Regions from separate parts of the Photobacterium sp. R1 genome, predicted to be linked through region 2. Evidence: predicted binding sites of a transcription regulator. Region 2 holds the regulator's gene; each other region holds the start of a gene.
The links. The regulator CRP, encoded in region 2, controls carbon source genes, mostly activating them, when cyclic AMP is high. The targets are predictions, from matches to a motif close to TGTGANNNNNNTCACA.
Positions count from the first base shown of each region.

Region 1: ACYP03_RS21605 (CTP synthase) is a predicted target of CRP. The motif match lies at 1,374-1,389, and genes of this name have one in related genera.
Region 3: cdd (cytidine deaminase) is a predicted target of CRP. The motif match lies at 2,749-2,764, and genes of this name have one in related genera.

Region 1 is NZ_BAAHZP010000019.1:13,847-19,511, reverse strand. It holds gene relA (GTP diphosphokinase) at 1-400, shown strand, start outside; gene mazG (nucleoside triphosphate pyrophosphohydrolase) at 486-1,301, shown strand; gene ACYP03_RS21605 (CTP synthase) at 1,472-3,115, shown strand; gene eno (phosphopyruvate hydratase) at 3,196-4,497, shown strand; gene ftsB (cell division protein FtsB) at 4,686-4,967, shown strand; gene ispD (2-C-methyl-D-erythritol 4-phosphate cytidylyltransferase) at 5,006-5,665, shown strand, end outside.
Region 2 is NZ_BAAHZP010000008.1:31,925-37,589, reverse strand. It holds gene astD (succinylglutamate-semialdehyde dehydrogenase) at 1-52, shown strand, start outside; gene ACYP03_RS14490 (2-oxoadipate dioxygenase/decarboxylase family protein) at 89-883, shown strand; gene ACYP03_RS14485 (hypothetical protein) at 983-1,192, opposite strand; gene crp (cAMP-activated global transcriptional regulator CRP) at 1,375-2,007, opposite strand; gene ACYP03_RS14475 (OsmC family protein) at 2,282-2,686, shown strand; gene ACYP03_RS14470 (YheU family protein) at 2,720-2,941, shown strand; gene ACYP03_RS14465 (phosphoribulokinase) at 3,068-3,937, shown strand; gene ACYP03_RS14460 (hydrolase) at 3,994-4,965, opposite strand; gene ACYP03_RS14455 (aminotransferase-like domain-containing protein) at 4,990-5,665, opposite strand, start outside.
Region 3 is NZ_BAAHZP010000007.1:32,704-38,368, forward strand. It holds gene sbcB (exodeoxyribonuclease I) at 1-663, shown strand, start outside; gene ACYP03_RS12960 (winged helix-turn-helix domain-containing protein) at 969-1,511, shown strand; gene ACYP03_RS12965 (CidA/LrgA family protein) at 1,575-1,952, shown strand; gene ACYP03_RS12970 (CidB/LrgB family autolysis modulator) at 1,952-2,629, shown strand; gene cdd (cytidine deaminase) at 2,872-3,759, shown strand; gene ACYP03_RS12980 (DMT family transporter) at 3,932-4,840, shown strand; gene ACYP03_RS12985 (hypothetical protein) at 4,902-5,303, opposite strand; gene acnA (aconitate hydratase AcnA) at 5,466-5,665, opposite strand, start outside.

The DNA of each region.
Region 1 (5,665 bases), on a different contig from region 2:
GCGCTGTTGTCAGCCGATCCCCGGTGATGACATTGCAGGCTTTGTGACTCAGGGTCGGGGGATCTCGGTGCACCGCAGTGACTGCGAACAGCTGGAAGAATTGCGTCATGTAGCGCCGCAGCGAATCATCAACACGGTCTGGGGCGGCAGTTTTGCAGGGCGTTACGCGCTGACAGTGCGGGTAACGGCATCTGAACGCAATGGCCTGATCAAAGATCTGACGAACACACTGCATAACGAGAAGGTCAAGGTTGCCGGTGTGAAGAGCCGGATTGATTTCAGAAAGCAGATGTCGATCATGGATTTTGATGTCGAACTGACTGATCTGGATACGCTGGGCAGGGTCCTCAAGCGACTGGAACAGGTCAAAGATGTGGTCGAGGCCAGACGGTTACACTGAATCTGGCAGATTCACGAGATTAACCATTCAGCAGAAGCGGGCACCGGCCCGCTTCGTTTTATGAACAGAGCAGGATACGGTCATCATGAGCGAGAAAGCCCCCATCAACACATTGCAGGCTATTATGGCAAAACTGCGGGATCCGGACGGCGGTTGTCCCTGGGACCTCCAGCAGGATTTTGCCTCAATCGTGCCGCATACCCTGGAAGAAGCTTACGAAGTCGCGGATGCGATTGCTGAAGAAAACTGGGCTGAAGTGAAGGAAGAGCTGGGGGATTTGCTGTTTCAGGTGATTTTCTACAGTCAGTTGGGGAAAGAACAGGGACTGTTTGAATTTGATGATATCGTCAGCGGAATCAACAACAAGCTGATCCGGCGTCATCCGCATGTGTTTGCCGACCAGCGTTTTGAAGATGAAGCTGCCATTCACGCTAACTGGGAAGCGGAAAAAGCCAAAGAGCGTGCAGAAAAAGGGCTGGACGACAGCATTCTGGCGAATATCCCCAAAGCCATGCCCGCACTGAACCGGGCCGATAAAATCCAGAAACGCTGTGCGAGATATGGTTTTGACTGGCTAACGCTGGGCCCGGTCGTCGAAAAAGTGCAGGAAGAAATGGATGAAGTGATGGCAGAAGCCCATCAGGCCATCCCTGATCAGGACAGAATTGAGGAAGAGATCGGGGATCTGCTGTTCGCGGTGGTGAACCTCAGCCGTCACCTGAAAGTGAAGCCGGAAATGGCGCTGCACCGGGCCAACCGAAAGTTCGAACGCCGCTTTCGCGAAGTAGAACAAAGTGTCCTGGAACAAGGAAAACGCGTAGATACCTGCTCACTGGATGAGCTTGATGCCGAGTGGGAAAAAGTTAAACAGAAGGAAAAACAGAGCCAATCGGGGGAGTAAGCGCTAACCGGCTTGCATTTAAACCGTCAAGGCATTTGGGCTTGATTTGGGACAAAAAGCTGTCGTCTATACTGTGATAGTTTTCACGTTGTGGCAATAAAATGTGTCTGGTATACTAATTTCCCGTCCAGATACTTTTTATCCTCTACACCAAATCTTCCAGGTTTAACATGACAACGAATTACATTTTTGTGACGGGCGGTGTTGTATCCTCCCTAGGTAAAGGTATTGCTGCAGCATCACTAGCGGCCATCTTAGAGGCCCGTGGTCTGAAAGTGACCATGATGAAGCTAGACCCTTACATCAACGTTGATCCGGGTACGATGAGCCCCATTCAACACGGTGAAGTATTCGTTACGGAAGACGGTGCAGAGACCGACCTAGACCTCGGTCACTACGAGCGTTTCATTCGTACCAAGATGACCAAGCGCAACAACTTTACCGCAGGCCGTGTTTATGAAGACGTACTGCGTAAAGAGCGTCGCGGTGACTACCTGGGTGCGACCATTCAGGTGATCCCACATATCACAAACGCGATTAAAGAGCGTGTGATTGCCGGTGCCGAAGGCCACGACATTGCGATTGTCGAAGTGGGCGGTACTGTGGGTGATATCGAATCCCTGCCATTCATGGAAGCGATCCGTCAGCTGGCGGTTGAGCTGGGCCGTGAGCGTGCCATCTTTACTCACCTGACGCTGGTGCCATATCTGGCTGCCGCGGGTGAAGTGAAAACCAAGCCAACTCAGCACTCAGTGAAAGAACTGCTGTCTATCGGTATTCAGCCAGACGTGCTGATCTGCCGTTCTGACCGCATGATTCCTGCGAACGAACGTGCCAAGATTGCACTGTTCTGTAACGTGCCTGAGAAAGCTGTGATTTCGATGAAAGACGTCGACTCCATCTACAAAATCCCTCAGCTGATTAAGTCTCAGGGTCTGGATGAGCTGGTTTGTCAGCGTTTCGGCATTACTGCGCCAGAAGCTGATCTGAGCGAGTGGGAACGCGTGATTTATGAAGAAGCGAATCCAACCAGCGAAGTGACGATCGGTATGGTCGGTAAGTACACCGAGCTGCCAGATGCTTACAAGTCAGTCAACGAAGCGCTGAAACATGCCGGTCTGAAAAACCGTCTGTCTGTGAACATCAAATATGTTGATTCACAGGACGTTGAGTCGAAAGGCGTTGAAATGCTGGAAGGCCTGGACGCAATTCTGGTTCCGGGCGGCTTCGGTGGTCGTGGTGTTGAAGGCAAGATCATGACAGCGCAGTATGCGCGTGAAAACAAAATTCCGTACCTGGGCATCTGTCTGGGCATGCAGGTGGCTCTGATTGAGTACGCTCGTAACGTGGCTGGCCTGACTGGTGCACACTCCACTGAGTTTGATGCGAAATCCCCTTATCCGGTTGTGGGTCTGATCACTGAGTGGGTTGACAGCGAAGGGAACGTTGAAGAACGTACTGAAGCGTCTGATCTGGGCGGTACTATGCGTCTGGGTTCTCAGCTGTGTCATCTGGAAGAAGGCAGCAAAGCCCGTGAACTGTACGGCAGTGCGACCATTCATGAGCGTCACCGTCACCGTTACGAAGTGAACAACAATCTGCTGCCTCAGCTGAAAGAAGCAGGTCTGAAAGTCTCCGGCCTGTCCGCAGACAAGAAACTGGTCGAAATTATTGAAGTGCCGGATCACCCATGGTTCGTTGCGGCTCAGTTCCACCCTGAGTTCACTTCGACCCCACGTGACGGGCATCCGTTGTTTGAAGGTTTCGTGAAGGCGGCTGGTCAGCACCAGCGCGGCGAGCTGGAAAACAGCTAAGATTACAAATAGCTGTTGCACAGGAGTGCGACAGCTTTTTTTTCGCTTTTTTAAATCAAAATAAAGCAAGAGGAAACACAATGTCTAAGATCGTTAAAGTTCTGGGTCGTGAAATTATCGACTCACGCGGTAACCCAACAGTTGAAGCGGAAGTTCACCTGGAAGGCGGATTCGTAGGTATGGCTGCGGCGCCATCTGGTGCATCTACCGGTTCTCGTGAAGCACTGGAACTGCGTGACGGCGACAAATCTCGTTTCCTTGGCAAAGGTGTACTGAAAGCCGTTGAAGCGGTGAATGGTCCTATTGCTCAGGCACTGGTTGGTAAAGATGCGAAAGCACAAGCCGACATCGACCAAATCATGATCGACCTGGACGGCACTGAAAACAAATCTAAGTTCGGTGCAAACGCAATCCTGGCGGTATCTCTGGCAAACGCAAAAGCAGCCGCTGCTGCGAAAGGCATGCCTCTGTATGAGCATATCGCTGAGCTGAACGGCACTCCGGGCCAGTTCTCTATGCCTCTGCCAATGATGAACATCATCAACGGTGGTGAGCACGCAGACAACAACGTAGACATCCAGGAATTCATGATTCAGCCAGTTGGCGCAAAAACGCTGAAAGAAGCGCTGCGTATCGGTGCTGAAGTATTCCATAACCTGGCGAAAGTTCTGAAGGCGAAAGGCCTGAACACTGCTGTGGGTGACGAAGGTGGTTTCGCACCAAACCTGGAATCTAACGCTGCGGCACTGGCTGCAATCAAAGAAGCAGTTGAAATGGCTGGTTACGTTCTGGGTAAAGACGTGACTCTGGCGATGGACTGTGCGGCTTCTGAGTTCTATGACAAAGAAGCGGGCCACTACAACATGAAAGGCGAAGGTAAAATCTTCACTTCTGAAGAGTTTAACTTCTACCTGCAGGATCTGGCGAACCAGTACCCAATCGTTTCTATCGAAGACGGTCTGGACGAGTCTGACTGGGATGGCTTCAAGCACCAGACAGAACTGCTGGGCGACAAACTGCAACTGGTGGGCGACGACCTGTTCGTAACCAACACCAAGATCCTGAAAGAAGGTATCGAGAAAGGTATCGCGAACTCTATCCTGATCAAATTCAACCAGATCGGTTCTCTGACTGAAACCCTGGCTGCGATCAAGATGGCGAAAGACGCGGGTTACACTGCCGTGATCTCTCACCGTTCTGGTGAAACTGAAGATGCAACTATCGCTGATCTGGCGGTAGGTACTGCAGCGGGCCAAATCAAGACAGGTTCTATGAGCCGTTCTGACCGTGTTGCGAAGTACAACCAGCTGATCCGTATCGAAGAAGCGCTGGGTGAGAAAGCACCTTTCAACGGTCTGAAAGAAGTGAAAGGCCAGGCATAAGCCTGATCTCTTCCTTTCGTCAGCACTGCTGACACAGAATGATAAGCCGCTCATACAGAGCGGCTTTTTTATGTCCGAATGGCGGTGCAGGAACTGGTCACACCGGGCGCTTTATGGGATTATTAGCCATTCCGGGGCTGAAAATCTGGCCTGCCGGTCTGAATCAATCAACCAAGAACGAGGCTTGCATGCGTGTATTCTGTGCTGTGTTGCTGTTAGTCCTAGCCTGGCTGCAGTACGAATTCTGGCTCGGCAAGAATGGCATGTCTGATTACATGGCGCTGACTGAAAATGTCGCGTTACAACAAAAAGCCAATGCGGAGTTGGGACAACGAAACCAGCAGATGTATGCGGAAATTAATGATTTACATCAGGGGCTGGAAGCTGTTGAAGAACGTGCCCGCCATGAGTTGGGCATGATCAAGCCGGGAGAAACCTTTTTCCGCATCGTGGGTGACAATACGCCCTGAGGGCACACTCTGACGTTATTTTTGCAGTAAGACCAACCATGACTCAAACCTTAACTGCAGTCGTTCCTGCCGCGGGTATCGGCAGCCGGATGAAGGCTGACCGCCCCAAGCAGTATCTGACCATTGCAGGCAAAACGATTTTAGAACATACGGTGGACTGCCTGTTGCAGCATCCCGCGATAGGCCGGGTTGTGATTGCGATCAGCGACGGCGATCCCTATTTTAAACAACTGCCGCTGGCACACCGCCCGGAAGTCGTGGTTGTGCCGGGCGGCGCTGAGCGTGCTGATTCGGTTTTTGCCGGTCTGGCGGTGCTGGCAGACGACGACTGGGTGCTGGTCCATGATGCCGCGCGTCCCTGTCTGCATCAGGATGATATTACCCGCTTAATTACACAGGCCAGACAGAGCCGGGATGGTGCCATTCTGGCTGCGCCGGTGCGCGATACGATGAAACGGGGCAATGGGCATCAGGCGATCGCAACGACGGTTGACCGGACGGATCTCTGGCACGCGCTTACACCGCAGATGTTTCAGGTGGGCAGGTTACGTGATGCCATGGCCAAAGCTCTGGCCGAGGGGGCTGTGATCACCGATGAAGCCTCGGCGTTAGAATATTGTGGTTTTGCACCAACGCTGGTTCCGGGCCGGGCCGATAATCTGAAAGTGACACAGCCGGAAGACCTTGTACTGGCTGAA
Region 2 (5,665 bases):
AGGAGAGGCAACCGAACTGCCTGCTCAGCTGTCTCCGGGGATCCAACTGTAACTATTGCTTAACCCGTATTGACGAGGGAACCGCAACATGGAAAGAGTGGAAAAACTGTTTGATGCCCTTTGGCAGGACTACACAACCCGTCTTTGCCCTTCGGCCGCTCAGGTGCACGATCTGCTGACAGAGGAAGAGCCTTTGCTGAACGATCACATTGCCCTGCGTACGTTCAATCTGCCGGGTGTGAGCCTGGATGTGCTGGCTGCACCATTCATTGCGATTGGTTATAAGCCGTGCGGAACGTATCATTTCGAGCAGAAGAAACTGTATGCGGAGCACTTTGAGCATCCGAACCCGGCTGCACCGAAAGTCTTTATCAGTGAACTGCTGGTCGGACAGTGCTCGGCGGATCTGCAAAATACCGTGCGTGAGCTGGTGAAGCAGATTCCTGAAGGCGCAATGAAGGATGGTGCTTTCCTGTACGGTGGCCGTTTATGGGATCTCGATTACGCGACCTATGAGAAGCTGGCCGAGGAAAGTGAGTACGCGGGTTGGGTTGCTGCCCACGGTTATGGTGCGAACCATTTTACTGTCAGCGTAAATCAGCTGGAGCAGTTTGCGGAAGTTGCAGAGGTGAACAGCCTGCTGCGCCACAACGGCTTCACCATCAATGAATCGGGTGGTGAAGTGAAAGGTAGTCCGGAAGTGCTGCTGGAGCAGTCATCAACGATGGCTGATCGGGTGGAAGTCCGCTTTACCGATGGTATCCGTTCAATTCCAGGCGGTTTCTATGAGTTTGCCAAGCGGTATCTGCAGGAGAATGGGGAACTCTACCCGGGCTTTGTGGCTGCGTCGGCTGACAAGATCTTCGAAAGTACGAATATGTAAGACAGGTATCTTTGCTCTGTCATTAAACAGCGGCCTCTGGGCCGCTGTTTTTTTATCTGGGGTGTCTGAATGCCATATCTCGTGCTGTGAGAGGGCTTGTCAGTGCTGTTGATCCAGCGGTTGCATCCAGTCATCCGATTCACTTGGGGGGCTGGTCAGACACAGGTAGGCTTCCTGCTCCAGGAGCTGCCGGGGAGACTGAAAACCTGTCATTTCAACCGAGGCAGAGAGGAAACGTCCTCTGGTTACGACAGGGCGCGGGGGAAGCTGATTGTGCTGGGCATTTGGGGCAAAACGTTCGATATCCATATCTGCACATCCACATAGTACTGATACGCCAAATGTAGCAACAGAGGGATGGAAGGCAACTGAAAAAATGTGAAGTGTCCTGAGAAAACAGCTGTAATCACAGGGTATGCCCGGCAGAAATAAAAAAAGCCGCGCTTGCGGCTTTTTATTGTACTCACATTGGCTGCATCACCGGAGAGTGATCAGCGTGTTCCGTACACAACGATGGTTTTACCGTGGGCAGAAATCAGGTTCTGCTCTTCCAGCATCTTCAGAATGCGGCCAACGGTTTCACGGGAACAGCCAACAATCTGGCCGATTTCCTGACGGGTAATTTTGATCTGCATGCCGTCCGGGTGAGTCATGGCATCCGGCTGTTTTGCCAGATTCAGCAGGGTCTGGGCAATACGGCCAGTCACGTCCAGGAATGCTAGGTCACCGACTTTCTGGCTGGTGACTTGCAGACGGCGTGCCATCTGTGCAGACAGACGCATCAGGATATCCGGATTAACCTGGATCAGCTGACGGAATTTCTTAAAGGAAATTTCAGCCACTTCACATGGTGTTTTCGCACGAACCCAGGCAGTACGCTCCTGGCCTTCTTCAAACAGGCCCAGTTCACCAATGAAGTCGCCCTGGTTGAGGTAAGACAGGATCATTTCCTTACCTTCTTCATCCTTGATCAGAACGGCGACGGAACCTTTGACAATGTAGTAGAGGGTCTCTGCTTTCTCGCCAGCATGGATCAGTGTACTCTTCGACGGGTACTTATGAATGTGGCAGTGAGAAAGGAACCACTCCAAAGTTGGATCTGTTTGCGGTTTACCTGGAACCATATTACTAACTTCCTCTGCAGTGTGTTGCCCAACAACGTCATTCCTTGCATTGGGGTTGGGTAGAACAATACTATTGTTTGCCAACTAGCATATTCAGTCAACGGCTGGGCTGCAAGCGCATGTGAACATTCAGACCAAGAGTTTAACTTTTTTCGTCATGCATTGCTTGATATTGCGCGGGGATAAATGAACATTTTGGACACTTTACTGTGCACATGATCACACCGTTGTGACTTAGTGATAAAATCCGGGTTTTTGTAGTAAGGAGTAACGCATGCAATCACGTGTGAAATGGGTCGAAGATTTGACTTTTATCGGCCAGTCTAACTCGGGCCACAGTGTGGTCATGGACGGGAACGGCGGCAGTAAAGCGCCCAGCCCGATGGAACTGGTCCTGATGGCTGCCGGAGGCTGCAGCTCGGTGGACGTGGTCGATGCGCTGAAAAGTGCCGGTCAGGCGATCACCGCCTGTGAGGCACAGATTGATTCCGTGCGCCGCGAACAGGCACCGCGTTATTTCACCTCGGCCAATCTGCATTTTGTCGTCACAGGTCATCATCTCGATGACGCTCAGGTTGCCAAAGCTGTCAGCGATTCACTGGAAAAGTACTGCTCCGTGTGCCTGATGCTGGGCAAAGGCGTGACCCTGACTCATTCTTACCAGATTGTCGCGGCATAAGCCGTTGTCATCTGGGTTAATCAGGTAAGTTGTATGATCATTCCCTGGCAAGATATCGATGCTGAAACGCTGACCAACCTGATTGAACACTTTGTCCTGCGCGAGGGCACCGACTACGGTGAGCAAGAGCTGAGCCTGGCGCAGAAAGTGGACAAGGTGCGCCAGCAATTGGCGGCGGGAGAGGCCGTGATTATGTATTCCGAATTGCACGAAACGGTGGATATCAAACTACGTCGCTCGCTTCGCACAGAATAAAGCTGCCATACTCAGAGGTGACAGCAGAAAACGGAAGCTGGCGCCGACGGATGCGGTCGGATGCTTGACTGCATCCATTTGCCCTGTTAATAACTGATTCCGTTTGGATAAACGACAAGGTATGTCATGTCTGCAAAACACCCAATCATTGCAGTAACAGGTTCCTCCGGAGCAGGAACGTCCACCACTTCGGAAGCTTTCCGCAAGATGTTTAATATGCTGAATATCCATGCGGCATGGCTGGAAGGGGACAGTTTTCACCGTTTTACCCGTCCGGAAATGGATGTGGAGATCCGCAAAGCCAAGGAGCAGGGGCGCCACATCAGCTATTTTGGCCCGCAGGCCAATGACTTTGCGCTGCTGGAAAACTTTTTCCGTCAGTACGGTGAAGACGGCAGCGGAAAATACCGCCGTTATCTGCACACGTTTGATGAAGCCGTGCCCTATAACCAGATGCCGGGCACTTTTACACCCTGGCAGGATCTGCCGGAAAATACCGATCTGCTGTTTTATGAAGGCCTGCACGGCGGCGTCGTGGATGGCGATGTTAATGTTGCACAGCACGTCGACCTGCTGATTGGCATGGTCCCGATTGTGAACCTGGAATGGATTCAGAAAATTGTGCGGGATACCCGCGATCGCGGCCACTCCAGAGAAGCGGTGATGGAGTCCATCGTCCGTTCAATGGATGATTATCTCAATTACATTACTCCGCAGTTTTCCCGGACCCATATTAACTTCCAGCGGGTGCCGACGGTTGATACCTCCAACCCGGTCAGTGCGAAAGCCATCCCCAGTCTGGATGAGAGTTTTGTGGTGATCCGTTTCCGTGGCATCAAGAATGTTGATTTCCCGTATCTGCTGGCGATGATCCAGGGCTCATTTATGTCGCGCCATAATACGCTGGTGGTGCCGGGCGGGAAGATGAGCTTTGCGATGGAGCTGATCATGCGGCCGCTGATCCAGCAGCTGATCGATACCGGGAAAATTGGATAACCGGGCCTCATTGAAAAAACGCCTGTGCAGGTTTGCCAGGCGTTTTTTGTTTCAGGTTAATCCCTGAGTTTTTTTTGAAACCAGGCCGGTACGGTCTGGTCCAGCCAGAAAGTCGGCTCGCGCCAGCTGCCGCTGATAAAACCGACATGGCCCCCGTATTGGGTCAGGTGATACTCGATATGGGCAGGCAGCGGCTGTGTCGGGATGACTGCTGCCGTCATGAAAGGATCGTCAGCGGCATGAATCACCCGCAACGGGGTCTGTACCTGCGCCAGTTTTCCCAGTCCGCTGCAACGTTGATAGTAGTCGGCCGCATCAGCAAAGCCATGCAGTGGCGCTGTGACGGTATCGTCAAACTGTCGCAGCGATGCGATTCCAGCAATCTGTTCGGTCTGAAAGGGCAGCAGGTCCGGTAACGCAGCCATTTTTTTCAGCATATTTTTCTTCATGGAACCGAGCAGGTAGCGCTGGTAGACCCGGGAAAACCCCTGTTCAATCCGGGACGAGCAGGCTGACAGATCCAAGGGTGGAGAAATGACCTGAGCTGCGGTCAGTCCGGATGCTTCGCCGGTTTCAGCCAGATAGTTCACCAGCATATTACCCCCCAGAGAAACTCCCACCGCCAGCAATGGATGATGCGGAAAACGTTCGCGTAACTGGTCGATGAAGTAACGTGCATCACTGGTTTCACCGGAGTGATAGCTCCGGGCCTGACGGTTAATTTCTCCGCTGCATCCGCGAAAATGCATCATCACACCCAGCCAGCCCTGCTGTCTGGCCGCAAAAAGCAGACTGTGCGCATAAGGGCAGTGGAAACTGCCTTCCAGCCCGTGAAAGAGGATCATGATTGGCATGTGTGCCGGGTGCTGCTCGGGCGCGGCCGTCCAGACCAGGTCGAGAAAATCATCGTCCGGGGTCTGAATCCGCTCCGTCAGAGGTTCGAACAGGGCCTGACGACGGAACAGTCGTGGCAGAATGGTTTGCAGGTGTGCGTTGCGCAGGCCGGTTGCGGGCTGAAAGTGCTTCATGGTGTTCTCCAGCTGTTCTGACCGTCAGAGCGGGAAATCCGGGTAAGGCGACTGAGTCAGCAGCTCAGCCAGAATCGCCAGACCCTGTTCAAGTTTATCATGACTGTGCGGCGCACTGATGGCCAGACGCACTGCCTGCTGAATTGTGCTGCCCGGCGGCGTGAACAGTTCAGCAGATTTGACCACCACATCCCGGGCTTCAGCGGCAGCAACGAAGTCGCTCAGGCGCCAGTGATCGGGCAAGGTCAGCCAGGCGTGGAAGCCCGGTAACTGATACTGAACCTGAAACGGCTCCAGATAGCGTTCGAGCAGTCGGGCTCGCTGCTGCATGTCTTGCCGGATCTGCTGTAATGTCCGGTCGGCATCTCCCTGACGGATCAATTCGCAGGCCAGTGCACTGAGCAGCGGACTGATCATCAGGCAGTGATGGTGTAGCGCCGTGTTCAGTCGGGTCTGATGTTTTAACGGCACCTGGATGTAGCCAAGCCGCAGGCCGGGTGCCAGACATTTGGACAGGCTGCCGAAGTGGATCACCTGCTCGCTGTCGAGATTGACCAGAGGCGGCGGTGTCTCTGACGGTAACAGGCCGTTGACATCGTCTTCAATGATCAGCACCTGATGACGGCGGCAGACTGCCAGTATGGCTTCACGCCGTTCCCGGCTCATGGTGGCCGCTGTCGGGTTTTGCAGGGTGGGCGTA
Region 3 (5,665 bases), on a different contig from region 2:
AAGAATGCCGTCATCTGTGTAAATCTGGCGATGGACCCGGCGCCGTTGTTTGAGCTGGATGCCGACAGCCTGCGCGAGCGTCTGTACACCAAACGTGCTGATTTAGGCCCGGATGAGCTGCCGGTGCCGCTGAAACTGGTACATATCAATAAGTGCCCTGTGCTGGCGCCTGCAAAAACACTGACGGCTGACGATGCAGACCGCCTGGGAATCGACCGGGAGCAATGTCTGGTCAACCTGAAAGCGCTGAAGGCACAACCGCAGATCCGTGAAAAACTGCTCACAGTGTTCAGTCAGGACAGAGAGTTTGCACCGAGCGACAATGTTGATACCCAGTTGTACAGCGGGTTCTTCTCGGCGGCAGACAAATCAGCGATGGACATTATTCGTGAAACCGCCCCGGAAGAGTTAGGCAAGCTGGCGTTGCAAGTCGATGACAAGCGGATGAAGCCGCTCCTGTTTCGTTACCGGGCGCGAAACTTCCCGCTGACTCTGGATCATCAGGAACAGCAACAGTGGAAGTACCATTGTCAGGATTACTTCGAATCGAAGCTGCCAGCCTACATGCAAAACCTGGAAGCAATCGCGATGGAGCACCAGAGTGACGAGCGGAAGATGAAAATTCTGAAATCTGTGTACGAATACGTAGGCAGTCTGGTGTAAAGACTCTGCACGGTAGCAGACGCTGCTCATTTAGGTAAACGTCTGATCTTCCCAGCTATTTTCAAGACCCCGGACGTCTCTGCGCCCGGGGTTTCTTTTTTCAGACACTTTTCATCCCCTGAAGTTTGAACTTCATGTGAAGGGCATTAACACTTAAAAAAGGTCGCGACGACCTGCAGCTGGTGTTGTCTGTCACGGAACACAGGAATGCGATGACGGCTCAGCCCCGCTGGTTCTCCCATGGTGTATATTGCCAGACTGGTTAAGGAGTCTGTTCGGGCAATAGTTTGGCAGAAGAGATTGTTATGGCAACTGAATCCCTCACCCGCTGTTACCGGTTTAACCGGGTCGATTTCGAACCGGATCTGCGGCTGCTTGTCTGGCCGGATAAGTCAGAGACAGCCCTGACCCTGCACGAATCACGTCTTCTGGAAACCTTGTGTTATTTTGCGGGGGAAGTCATCAGCCATAAAGTCCTGTCTGATAAAACCTTTCTGCCTCAGGATTCACTCTCACAAGTCCAGCAGATTGATCTGGCCTCTGTCTTTAATTCCGTCAGGCGTAAGCTCACGGTGAATGGCATGATGGCAATCCCGATTGAAGTGCTGCCTCATTATGGTTTCCGGGTCCCCTTACCTAAAGAAACCTGCCGTCATATCCACCGTTTTCACCAACCAACGGCTTTACCTCCCAAACCGCCACGGCATCCTCCCCAAAATGCCGTGAAAACAAGTCGCCCGAAAGTCTCGGCGACTGAACATATTGTCAGGCACAGCCTGATGCATAAGTTGTCTGTCATTTTGCTGGCAGCGGCGGGTGTGGCCATGGTGATCGTGTCGAATATGTAAGCCGTTTGTGTTGGATCAAGTGCAGACCTCAAAGAATTGTGGTTTAGATCCCACCTTTTTTGTATGATTGCGACACCATTCATCTTCATCCTCGTGTATATGAGCTACTTGCGTTCATTTGCAATCATTGCCATTTTTCTGATGGTCGGGAAAGGATTCCAATCTCTCACACAGATCCCCATTCCGGGCAGCATTCTTGGCATGTTGTTTCTTTTTGCGGCACTTTCTGCCGGACTGCTTCCACCGAACTGGGCCAAGCCCGGATGTCATCTGTTTATCCGCCATATGGCAATTCTGTTCGTCCCTGTCGGAGTCGGACTCATGAATTATCTGGATCTGCTTCAGACCAACGCCCTGCCCGTGCTGCTCAGCACCCTCGGCAGCAGTCTGATTGTCCTGTTGTTTGTCGGCTGGTATGTACAGCGTAAGGAGTCGGACTGATGTGGTTGTTCGTCACTCTGATTGTATTCTGGCTGGCCCGTCTGTTGTCGAAGCGTTTTCAGCATCCGGTCCTCAACCCGTTGCTGATCTGTCTAGTGGTTATTATTCCGCTGCTGCTGGTCCTCAACGTGCCTTATGAAACCTACTTTGCAGACAACCGCTGGATTCATTATCTGCTGGAACCTGCGGTGGTTGCGCTGGCATTCCCTCTATATGAACAGTTGCCTCAAATCCGCAGCCGCTGGAAAGTGATTGTGACGGCATGTGTGTGCGGCAGCGTTCTGTCCATGCTGGCCGGCACAGCAATCGCGCTGGCACTGGGCGCCGATTTACAGCTGACCGCCAGTATTTTGCCAAAATCGGTCACAACACCCATCGCCATGGCCGTGGCTCAGCAGATTGGCGGAGTTCCTTCACTGGCCGCGGTCATGGTACTGATCGCAGGTGTCTTTGGCGCCGTTTTAGGTTACCCGCTGTTCAAACTTGCCCGCATCACCCATCCGATGGCAAAAGGCTTAAGTATGGGGACAGTGGCGCATGCGTTAGGAACGGCCAAAGCTGCCGAGGAAAACTACAAAGACGGCGCATTCAGCTCTCTGGCTCTGGTCTTGTGTGGTGTGATTACGGCAGTGCTCGCCCCGGTCATCTACCCGTTGCTGTTATCTGTTTTTCAATAATTCTTCACACATTCCCGGAAGAAATATCACAAACGCTGTGTGCATCTGCTCCCATAGGAAAGATGCACACTTATGCGATCTTTACTGCATTGAAATTCAGACACATTTCTCACAAAACCTGTGATAACACTCACTAAAATGCAATAAGAATGAAATAACTCAGGATCAATAGTGACCATGATCACAATAATTATTCTTGACTGCTCTAGAATGCTTTAGTGAATTCACATAGGAGAATCACTATGCGCGCTGAAGTTATGGACGCTTTAGGCCAACTCCCGCTCGAACTGTCACAGGCGCTGAAGCCTGTCATGACTGCTCCAGGCTTTGACGCCACTCTGAGCAAAGAAGAATTTGAACACCTGATGACTGTGACTCAGCTGTCAGATGCAGACCTGCGTATTCAGCTGCTGAAAGTTGCTGCTGCCTATTCCATTGCCAGCCTGTCGAATTTCTATGTCGGCGCGATTGCACGCGGCAACTCCGGCAGACTTTACTTTGGCGCAAATATGGAGTTTGAAGGGACATCGATGTCTCAGACGGTCCATGCAGAACAGTCGGCCATCAGCCATGCCTGGCTGAAAGGCGAAACGGGTATCACTGATATCACCGTAAATTACTCGCCTTGCGGCCACTGCCGCCAGTTTATGAATGAACTCAGTACGGCACAAAGCCTCATGGTTCAGTTACCTGAGCGCACACCAAAAGCATTGCAGACGTACTTACCGGAATCCTTCGGGCCTGCTGATTTGGGCATCACCGATTTGCTGTTGTCAGACCATTCAAAAGGTCTGAGCCTGGATTCAGACGATGCACTCCTTCAGGCCGCTTGTCAGGCTGCAGATAAGTCTCACGCGCCTTACAGTAAAAACTTTGCCGGTGTCGCACTGAAAGCCAAAGATGGCCGGGTCTTCACAGGCATGTATGCCGAAAACGCAGCATTCAACCCAAGTCTTCCGCCCTTACAGGTGGCGATGATCGATATGAATATGGCGAATTATTCGCTGTCAGACATTGCTGAAGCCGCATTGGTTGAGCAGAAGAGCTCTTTAGTCAGTCTGCTGGCTGATACACAAAACACGCTGGAAAGCTTTCACCCGGATATCCAGCTGTCATACGCAGCAATCTGACCCGATAAAAACAGGGAAACTGACTGAAACGGATTCAGCAATTCATTCCCTCACGACTTTCCTTGTAGCCGTCAAAGCCGCTTGTTTTGTCGGCTTTTTTTATGAATAAATATTTGGTGCTATGCAGTCATCAGAGTATGATTCCAGATTATTTTTGACTTGAACAATACTTATGACGCATCGACACAATCCAATTCAGGGTGCCTGCTGGATGTTAACCGCAGGATCAGCCTTTGCTGTGGTCAACAGCATGGCGCAGTACCTGAGTGTAGTTTTTCACTTGCCTTCAACAACTGTCGGTCTGATCCAGTACTTTATCGCGCTGATTGTCATGCTGCCCTGGCTGTACAGTATCGGGCTGCGTCAGTCGCTGAAAACCCAACATTTTGGCATGCACTGTTTCCGGGTTTTCCTGTCTGTGATTGGTATTCAGCTGTGGCTCTGGGCACTCGCATATCCGGTGCCCATCTGGCAGGGCATTGCATTACTGATGACGTCTCCCCTTTTTGCCACCGTCGGTTCAGGTTTACTGCTGAAAGAAAAAGTCGGCTTTGTCCGCTGGGTTGCGACGCTGGCTGGGTTTTGTGGCGCAATGATCATTCTGGAGCCCTGGTCCGACAATTTTAACTGGGCATCATTATTGCCGGTGGGTGCGGCATTTTTCTGGGCAAGCTATTCATTAATGGTGAAGAAGATGTCTCACCATGACTCCCCGAGCACCATGGTCGTTTACCTGTTGTTGCTGATTACCCCCTTTAACCTGTTTCTGGCCGTGCCGGATTTCACCATGCCTGAAGGCCGGGAAACCTGGTTACTTCTGCTGGGAGCCGGTGTTTTCACTGCACTGGCCAACTGGGCCATTGCCAAAGCTTACGCTGTAGCTGACGCCTCATTCGTCCAGCCGTTTGACCATGCCAAACTGCCTCTGAATGTACTGGCCGGATTTATGGTATTTGGCTGGGTACCACCGGGACGTCTGTGGTTAGGGGCAACCATTATTATTGCCTCGGTTGCCTTCGTCACTCAGTGGGAAAGACGCAAACCAATGCTGCAATCCGCAACCATCAGGAATGCATCCTGACCGGATCAAAAAAGCTGGCATATAAGCCAGCTTTTTTCTTTTGAATCGGTTCAACCGTCAATCAGAAACGTACCCGGACGCCCATCGCGGCTTCAAGCTCCACATCGACATCTTCAACCATGTAGAGCGTCGGACCGACTTCACCATACAATTCAAACTGATTGACCGGAATTTCCAGACCAACACCAGAACGGATACCAAACTTATCGTGGTGATCATCAACGAACTGCGCCCCGACAAAGGTATAACCCATGTTGAGCTGCGGGTTTTGGGTCAGCGCTCCCAGGTTAAAGGTTTTATCGACGGCCACGCCAAAATCGTCTAAACCCAGAGAGAAACGCAGATCATTCTGCTTATACTGCACGCCACTCATCGGTGACCCCAGAAAAATACCCGCAGATTGTGATGCAACAGCGGACGCAGACAGTCCGCACAATAACAAACCAATCAAAGACTTCTTCATGTTACTGTCCGTTTATTTTGAAAGCACTCTGATTTACAGAGCTATTTTGAATACTGTTGTTCTACTTTATCTGTAATTTCTCAACAATACGAACCTGTCACCATACTTATGACAAATAATTGACATAGAATCTGTCAATTACTCATCAAATTACTTCGTCAATCAATCTGCATCGATCAGGTTTCTCAATACGTAATGCAGGATACCGCCGGCTTTCAGATACGCCATTTCTGTCTGTGTATCCACCCGGGCGCGAACCGGATAACACTGAATCTCTCCCTGCGTGTTCACCACTTCAAGGGAAAGCGATGCTCCCGGAGACAGTGCATCAATCCCTTTGAGACTCACCTGCTCCGTGCCGG